2 regions of the Streptomyces sp. NPDC054863 genome follow, and region 1 is predicted to be linked to the other one. Evidence: riboswitches for the same ligand, from Rfam matches in the RefSeq annotation. Region 1 holds a riboswitch; the other holds the start of a gene.

The links. A riboswitch is a leader RNA that binds a small molecule or an ion and turns the genes downstream of it on or off. The one in region 1 is predicted to bind cobalamin.
Region 2: another riboswitch for cobalamin. It lies ahead of metE (5-methyltetrahydropteroyltriglutamate--homocysteine S-methyltransferase); the one in region 1 lies ahead of ACWGIG_RS01185 (FecCD family ABC transporter permease).

Annotation. Positions count from the first base shown of each region.
Region 1 is NZ_JBSGZD010000003.1:13,943-18,343, reverse strand. Features, by position in the region: gene ACWGIG_RS01195 (ABC transporter substrate-binding protein) at 9-1,025, opposite strand; gene ACWGIG_RS01190 (ABC transporter ATP-binding protein) at 1,040-1,819, opposite strand; gene ACWGIG_RS01185 (FecCD family ABC transporter permease) at 1,819-2,835, opposite strand; cobalamin riboswitch at 3,061-3,204, opposite strand; gene ACWGIG_RS01180 (MFS transporter) at 3,315-4,401, opposite strand, start outside.
Region 2 is NZ_JBSGZD010000209.1:3,220-7,620, reverse strand. Features, by position in the region: gene ACWGIG_RS28130 (MFS transporter) at 1-394, opposite strand, end outside; gene ACWGIG_RS28125 (N-acetyltransferase family protein) at 554-1,042, shown strand; gene ACWGIG_RS28120 (hypothetical protein) at 1,150-1,338, opposite strand; gene ACWGIG_RS28115 (hypothetical protein) at 1,421-1,822, opposite strand; cobalamin riboswitch at 2,004-2,238, shown strand; gene metE (5-methyltetrahydropteroyltriglutamate--homocysteine S-methyltransferase) at 2,419-4,401, shown strand, end outside.

The DNA.
Region 1 (4,401 bases):
GGCGGGCCTCAGGAACGGGGCACGCCGAGCTTCTTCAGGTCGGCCGCGAGCGAGACGATCGCGCCGGGGTTGCGCGGGCTCTCCACCAGTTCCGCGTAGTCGAGGACGACGATCCGGTCGTTCTTGACCGCGGAGACGCCTGCGAGCGGCGGGTAGGACTTCAGGAACTTCCGCTTCTGCTCGGCGGTCGTGTCCCCGTAGTTGTTGATCACGATCACCTCGGGGTCGCGTGCGACGACGGTCTCCCAGCCCACCGTCGCCCAGCTGTCCTTGAGGTCCTTCATCACGTGGTCGCCGCCCGCCCTGGTGATGATGTCGTGCGGCGCGGCGTACAGACCCGAGGTGAACGGCTTGTCCTGCCCGCCGTCGTACAGGAAGACCCGCGGCCGGTCGGCGCCCTTGAGGGCTCCGGCCTGCGCGTCGGCCACCTGCTTGCGGAACTTCGCGACGAGGGCCTCCGCGCGGTCCTCCACGTCGAAGATCCGGCCCAGGTTGCCCAGGTCGGTGTAGAGCGCGTCGAGCGGCGGCATCACGCCGCGGGCCGTGCCGCCCCGCCCGTTGCGGCAGGACTCGCTCAGCAGGTACGAGTCGATGCCGACCTTCTTGAGATCGGCGGGGGTGAAGCCCTCGCCCTCGTTGAAGCCGTAGTTCCAGCCCGCGAAGACGAGGTCGGCGCGGGCGTCGAGGGCCATCTCCTTGTTGATCTGCTTCTTCGAGAGCCACTTGACCTTGCTGTAACCGCCCTTCCAGGGGACGGAGTCCAGGTCGCCCTTGTCGTCGGGCATCACGAAGCCCGCCATGTTCTCTTCGAGGCCGAGCGCGAACATGATCTCGGTGATGCCGACGTCGTTGGTGACCACGCGCTGCGGGGCCTTGGCGTAGGTCTTCTTCTCGCCGCAGTTCTCGACGGTGACGGGGTAGTGGCTTCCGGCGGCCTTGTCGTGGGCGGCCGGGGTGACCTGCGCGCCGCAGCCGCTGAGAGCGAGGGCGGCGACGGTGGCGAGGGCGGCGGGGCGTGTGCGCATGGGGCCGTGGTTCCTTAGGGAGTGGCGGGCTGGAGGCGGTCGAAGAGCAGCTGTACGGCGCCGGACTCCGGGTGCGGCACGCGGTGCGCCCGTACGCCGAAGACCTCGGCCAGCAGCTCGGGCGTGAGCACGTCGTGCGGGGCGCCGTGGGCGACGATCCGCCCCGCGTCGATGACGTACAGCAGGTCGCAGTGGAGGGCCGCGAGGTTGAGGTCGTGCAGTGCGGTGAGCACGGTCAGCCCGCTGCCGCGCACCAGGGCGAGCACATCCAGCTGCTGGGCGATGTCGAGGTGGTTGGTGGGCTCGTCGAGGACGAGCACCCGCGGCTGCTGGGCGAGCGCGCGGGCGATCAGGACGCGCTGCCTCTCGCCGCCGGAGAGGGTGAGGAAGCCGCGCCCCGCGAGGTGGGCGGCGCCCACCCCGGCGAGCGCGCTCGCGCACACCTGCCGGTCCTCGTCGCTGGTCCGGGCCACCGACCGCTGGTGCGGCAGCCGTCCCATCTCCACGACCTCGGTGACCGTGAAGTCGAACTCGGCGACCGCTTCCTGGGGCAGCGCGGCCAGCCGCCGGGCGCCTTCGCGCGCGGTCATCGCGTGCAGGTCGTCGCCGTCGAGGCGGACGGTCCCGCCGGCGGGCCGCAGCGCCCGGTAGACACAGCGCAACAGGGTTGACTTTCCACTGCCGTTGGGGCCGACGAGCCCGACGAGCTGCCCGTCACCGGCGTGCAGCACGACGTCCTCGACGAGGCGCGCACCGGCGATCTCGACGGTCAGGTCCTCGATGTCGATACGCATCACACGCCTCCGAAGCTGTACGAATTGCGGCGCATCAGCAGGACGAAGCACGGCACGCCGATGGCCGCGGTGAGTACGCCGACCGGGAGTTCCACGGGGGCGAGCACCGTGCGGGACAGGATGTCCACCCAGACCAGCAGGACCGCGCCCATGAGCGGGGCGACGGCGAGCAGCCGCCGGTGGTCGGCGCCGACCAGCATGCGTACGGCGTGCGGGACCATCAGGCCGACGAAGCCGATCGCCCCGCTGACCGCGACCACGCAGCCCGTGACGGCCGCGGTCACCAGGAACAGCTCCTTGCGCAGCCGTCCCGCGTCCACGCCGAGCGAGGCGGCGGTCTCGTCGCCCATCGCGAGGGCGTTCAGCCGGCGCGCGGACCACATGAGGTGGGCGAGCCCGCCGATCACGGCTGCGGCGGCGATCGGTACGGAGGCCCAGTTGGCGCCGCCGAGGCTGCCGAGCAGCCACATCATCGCGGAGCGGGCCGCCTCGCCGCGCTCGGCGGCGAAGACCATGAACGTGGTGATCGCCGAGAAGCCGTAGAACATCGCCGTCCCGGTCAGCACGAGCCGCAGCGGCGTCAGCCCGCGCGGCGTGCGGGCGATCGCGTACACCAGCACCATCGCCAGGAGCGCGGAGCCGAAGGCCGCCGCGGACAGCGCCCAGACGCCGAGCGCCCCGAGCGCCCCGAAAAGCAGCACGGCGTTGGCGCCGACGGCCGCACCCGACGAGATCCCGAGGACGAACGGATCGGCGAGTGCGTTGCGCACCATGGCCTGTGCGGCGACGCCGATGCCGGCCAGACCCGCCCCGACGACGGCGGCCAGCACGGCGCGCGGGAAGCGCAGTTCCCAGACGATGGTGTACGTCGGGACCTGCTCGGCGGATATCGTCCCGCCGCTCAGTCCGGCCCACAGATACCGCAGCACCTCGCCCCAGGTGAGCCCGGACGCCCCGATGCCCGCCCCGCAGACGAGGGAGAGCAGGAGGGCGGTCCCCAGGGCGATGACGAGCAGCGGTACGGACGCACGCCGGGGTGGCGCGGGACCGGCCCCGGCGCTGTCACCGGTGCCGACGCGGGCGTGGCCGTCGGCATCGTGGGCATGGGCGTCATGGGCATGGGCGAAGGATGTGGCCACGGGCGGTTCGCTTTCGCCTCGGGCCGTGCGCTGCGCGCCGGAAGCAGCGGCCCGGGACGCGGGGCGCCCTGTGCAGCACCTCTCGCAGTCCACGGCGAATTGTCAGGAGCCTTCACCGCCGCGGGTAATCGGGCTTGCGGAGCGTGGAGTTCGCTCCGCCCACCGTTGCGGGTCAGCGCCGGAATTCGACCGGCTTCCCCCGCGGGGCGCCTGTAGCTTAACGGGTCGGCCGTCGGGGCGAAGGCCGAGCCGCCCCGGCCCCCGCCGTCTGCCGCCCCGGCCCCGCCGTGTGCCGCCCCGGCCCTCACGGTCTGCCGCCCCGGCCCCCGCCGTGTGCTGCCCCGGCCCCCGCGGTGTCAGGACGGCTCGGCGAGAGTCGCCCCGCGGAGGGCCGGGAAGGCGGCGGCCACCGCGAGCGTGGCGGCGACGCAGACCAGGCCGCCGGTGATCACCGCGGTGCGGGCGGTGGTGAGTTCGGCGAGGAAGCCGAGGCCCGCGTTGCCGAGGGCCGGGGAGACCGAGGCCTGGACCATCCAGAGGCTGCTGACCCGACCGCGGAGTGCGTCCGGCGTGCCGTGCTGGAGGAGGGCGGAGCGCAGGGTCTCGGAGATCAGGTCGCCGAGTCCCGCGAGGGCGAGCAGCAGCAGGGCGAGGGGAAGGAGGGAGGTCGCGCCGAAACCGGTGAGGGAGAGGCCCCAGAGCAGTACGGCGCCGATGAGCGCGTGGCCGCCCGCCCGGCCGGTCCAGCCGCTGGTGGCCGCGCCGACCAGGGCGCCGAGCGCGGGAGCCGCGTACAGCAGCCCGACGACTCCGGGGCCGCCGCCGAACTGCTGGTCGGCCAGGACCGGGTAGAGCGCCTGCGGCATCGTGAAGACCATCGCCGCGGCGTCGATGAGGAGCAGGCCGACGATGAGGCGGTGCCCCCGCACGTACCGCACGCCGTCCGCGACGGCGGCGAACGACTGCCTGACCCCCTTGCCCGTGCCGGCGGTGGCGGCGGGAGGCAGCGGCCGTACGAACAGCAGCGCCAGCGAGAAGGCGAGGAAGCCGACCGCGTCGACGGCGAAGCAGGCGGCGAGCCCCGGACCCGCGACGAGCAGACCGCCGACGGCCGGACCGAGCAGGGCCGCCAGCTGGGTGGAGGCGGACGTCAACGCGCCTGCCGCGGCGAGGCGTTCGGTGCCGACGAGGGCGGGGATGGCCGCGAGCATGGCCGGGCCGCCGAGTCCGGCGAAGAGTCCGGTCAGGCCGGTGCAGAGGTAAATGAGCCAGACGTACGGGTCGGCCAGGAGCGCGTTGACCGCCAGCGCGGCTGCGACGAGGGTCAGTGGGAGCCGGGTGGCGAGCATCAGCGTCCGACGGTCGAGACGGTCCGCCAGTACGCCGCCGACGAGCACGCCGACCACCAGCGGGAAGGCCCTGGCGAGGCTGACCAGGCCGACG
Region 2 (4,401 bases), on a different contig from region 1:
ACGGCATGATCGCCGCACCACCGACGCCGAGCAGCGCACGGGCCGCGATCACGTGCCACGCGTCGGTGGCGAAGACCGCGAGCAGGGAGGCCAGCGCGAAGATCGCGAATCCGGCCAGCAGCATCCGCTTGCGGCCGATCCGGTCGCCCAGCGCGCCCGCCGTCACCAGCAGGCCCGACAGGATGAGCGCGTAGACGTCGATGATCCACAGCTGCTCGACCGAGCCCGGCTGGAGGTCGGCGACCAGCGAGGGGAACGCCACGTTGAGGATCGTGGTGTCCATCGCGATCAGCAGGAGGCTGCCCGACAGGATCGCGAGGACGGCCCAGCGCCGTGGGTCCAGGTGCGGGGCAGCGGTCCCGGCGTCGGGCCGAGAGGCGGCGGGGGAGGACATGGGACACCCGTTCCGAGACTAGTAAGACTCAACTGAGACATCAGTGTCTCACAGGGATGTCTGGCGTCCCAGTCGAGGAGGAGTGGGACGAGTGCGGGTGCGACGGAGTGCAGAGGAAAAGAACTGGTGGGAAAGGGCCGGAAGCCGCACCCTGTCCGGATGCTGATCAGAGAAGCCACCGCCGACGACTGGGCCGCGATCTGGCCCTTCTTCCACAAGATCACCGCCGCCGGTGACACCTTCACCTTCCCCCTCGACCTCGACGGGGAGACGGGTCGCGGCTGGTGGATGCTGGACGCCCCGGACCGTACGGTCGTCGCCGTCGACGACGCCGGGGAGATCCTCGGCACCGCCAAGATGAACGCCAACCAGCGCGGCAACGGCTCCCACGTCGCCAGCGCCAGCTACATGGTCGACCCCGCCCACGGCGGCCGGGGCGTGGGCCGCGCCCTCGTCGAGCACACCCTCGACTGGGCACGCGCCCGGGGCTTCAGGGCCATGCAGTTCAACGCGGTCGCAGCCAGCAACACCCACGCCGTAAGCCTCTACGAGCGGCTCGGTTTCCGCATTGTCGGCACCGTCCCGGAGGGCTTCCTGCACCCGGAGCAGGGGTACGTCGGACTGCACATCATGCACCGCCCGCTCTGAGCGAACGCCGCACACGGAGTGCCCCGGCCCGCCGCACGCACGGGCCGGGGGCAGCACCGCGAACCCGCGCGGGGCCGGGGGCGCAGCGCCGCCCCCGGCCGGGTGGATCAACCCACGTCGTCGGTACGGGAGACGGCCTCCCCGTCGCCCTCGTGGGTCCGCGTCCCGCGCGGTGCGGCAGGCCGGGCCGTCGGCCGGGCGGCGGGCTTCGCCGTGGGGTCGGCCGCGGGGTCGGCGGTCCGGGTCACCTCGGCGCGGATCATGGCGTTGAGGGCGAGGAACGGGTCGATGGGCATGGCAAAGCCTTCTTTCGTACGGTGATTGCGTCAGGGGAGGAGAGACCTGCGGGCCGCCCGCGCGGTGCGGGCGGGGTCCTCCTCAGCAGCGCAGCACCACACAGCGCACCGGATACGGCACCGGAACCCGGGTGTGCACCCAGCTCCTGGCCGCCGCGCCGACCCGCTCAACAGGCCTGCCGGGAAAGGCGGTTCGTACCGTACGGGCGGGCTGCCGCGCCGGACTGCGGCCGGCGCTCCTGCGCACACTCCCGGCGAGCAACCGCAGTTCGGCGTCCGTGCCGTCCGACATGCCCTCGGACTCGGCGGCCGACAGCGGACGCGCGTCCGGCGCGGCATCGGCGCCGGGCAGCCCCGGCATCATCAGCGCGGCAAGCACGGCGCACACGACGAACACCGCGGCGCTCGCCGCGACGCACCCGGGCAGCACCGCGAACCCGCGGCGCCGGTGCGGCGGTCGGTGGGAGCGGGGCGCGTCAGCCATGGGGCACAGGTGCCCCGGGGGAGGGCCGGGCGCAGCCTGTCGAGCCGGAATTCCCCCCACCGGGGTAGGCCGGTTGGCGGTGAACGCCTCACGGACCGACGGGTGGACGCCGCAGGGACCGGGCCGGACGCGGTACGGACCGGGAGGCGGAGATCACGTGCGCCGCCGCCCCGCGAGGGGCTAGTGTGGCGGGCGCAGCTGGTTCGCTCCGCCCGCCAGGCGGCAGCGTCGCAAGAGGGAACCCGGTGGGAATCCGGGACTGCCCCGCAGCGGTGAGTGGGAACGAAAGCCGTCATACGCACTGGACCGGTACGCACGCGTACCTCGCGGTCCGGGAAGCGGCGGCCGGTAGGTGCCCGGGAGCGATTCCGGGCGTGTCCGCGAGTCCGAAGACCTGCCACTGCCCGTACGCCACCCGTGCGTACGGCGATCTCGGCGGCCTCGTGGGAGGGCCGGTGGGAAGCAGGCGGGTCCTGTGCGTACGGGTCCAGGTGCTCTTGGCGCCCCGGACGCCCGACTCCGCTGTTTCTGCGCCGACCTGGCTCCTCCTCGCGTACGTCGCCCGGGATCCCCCGCGACTCGCGAAGGAGAGTTCCGTGGCAGACCGAACCGCCACCCCCGCAGCCCCCGGTGCCGTCACCCCGCAGCCCGTCCGGGCCACCGTGCACGGCTACCCCCGGCAGGGCCCGCACCGCGAACTGAAGAAGGCCACCGAGGCGTACTGGGCCGGACGCGGCAGCGCCGACGAGCTCCGCGACACCGCCGCCGCCCTGCGCCGCGGCGTCTGGCAGCAACTGGCCGACGCCGGTATCACCGAAGTCCCCGTCGGAGACTTCTCGTTGTACGACCACGTCCTGGACGCCGCCGTCACCCTCGGCGCGATCCCCGAACGGCACCGGAGCGCCTTCGCCGCCGACCCGCTCGACGGCTACTTCGCCATGGCACGCGGCACCGCCGAGGTCGCGCCGCTCGAAATGACCAAGTGGTTCGACACCAACTACCACTACCTGGTGCCGGAGTTGGGGCCCGACACCGTCTTCGCCGCCGACTCGACGCGGCTCGTCGAGCAGTTGCGCGAAGCGCTCGCGCTGGGACTCGCCGAGCCCCGGCCGGTGCTCGTCGGACCGGTCACCTTCCTGCTGCTCGCCAAGCCCGCGCCCGGCGTCGCCGACGGCTTCGAACCGCTCACGCTCGTGGACCGGCTGCTGCCCGTGTACGCGGAGGTGCTCGCCGACCTCCGCGCGGCCGGGGCGAGTTGGGTGCAGCTCGACGAACCCGCCCTCGTACAGGACCGGTCGCCCGCGGTCCTGAGCACCGTCGCCCGCGTCTACCGCGACCTCGGTGCGCTCACCGACCGGCCGCAGCTCCTGCTCGCCTCCTACTTCGACCGGCTCGGTGAGGCGCTTCCTGTGCTCGCCCAGAGCCCGGTGGAAGGGCTGGCGCTGGACTTCACCGGGCCCGCCGCCGCCCACGTCGAAGCGCTCGCCGCCGTCGGCGGGCTGCCCGGCAAGCGGCTCGTCGCAGGCGTCGTCGACGGACGCAACGTGTGGATCAACGACCTCGCCGGTTCGCTCACCACCCTCGCCACCCTCCTCGGCCTCGCCGACCGGGTCGACGTCGCCCCGTCCTGCTCCCTGCTGCACGTCCCGCTCGACGCGGCAGCCGAACCCGACGTGGACCCCGAGATCGCCCGCTGGCTGGCGTTCGCCCGGCAGAAGACCGACGAGGTCGTCACCCTGGCCCGCGCCCTGCGCGAGGGCACCGCCGCCATCGCACCCCAACTCGGCGCCAACCGGGACGCCTTGGCCTCCCGGGAAGCCTCCGCCCTGACCCGCGACCCGGCGGTGCGCGCCCGCACCGCGGCCGTCACCGCCACCGACGCCCGCCGCGACCTCCCGTACCCCGAGAGGGCCGTCCTCCAGCAGGCCGCACTCGGACTGCCGCAGTTGCCGACGACCACCATCGGCTCCTTCCCGCAGACCCGCGAACTGCGCACGGCGCGCGCCCGGTTGAGGTCCGGACGGATCGACGGGGCCGCGTACGACGAGCGGATCGCCGCCGAGATCCGCGAGGTGATCTCCTTCCAGGAGAAGGCCGGCCTCGACGTGCTCGTGCACGGCGAGCCCGAACGCAACGACATGGTCCAGTACTTCGCCGAACAGCTGACGGGCTACCTCGCCACCCGGCACGGCTGGGTCCAGTCCTACGGCACCCGCTACGTCCGGCCGCCGATCCTGGCGGGCGACGTGTCCCGGCCCGCGCCGATGACCGTGGCGTGGACCTCGTACGCCCAGTCGCTGACCGAGAAGCCCGTCAAGGGCATGCTCACCGGGCCCGTCACCATGCTCGCCTGGTCGTTCGTGCGGGACGACCAGCCGCTCGGCGACACCGCCCGGCAGGTCGCGCTCGCCCTGCGCGACGAGGTCAACGACCTTGAGGCGGCGGGCAGTTCGGTCATCCAGGTGGACGAACCCGCACTGCGCGAGACGCTGCCGCTGCGGGCCGCGGACCGGGCGGCGTACCTGGAATGGGCCACCGAGTCGTTCCGGCTCACCACCTCCGGGGTGCGGGCGGCAACC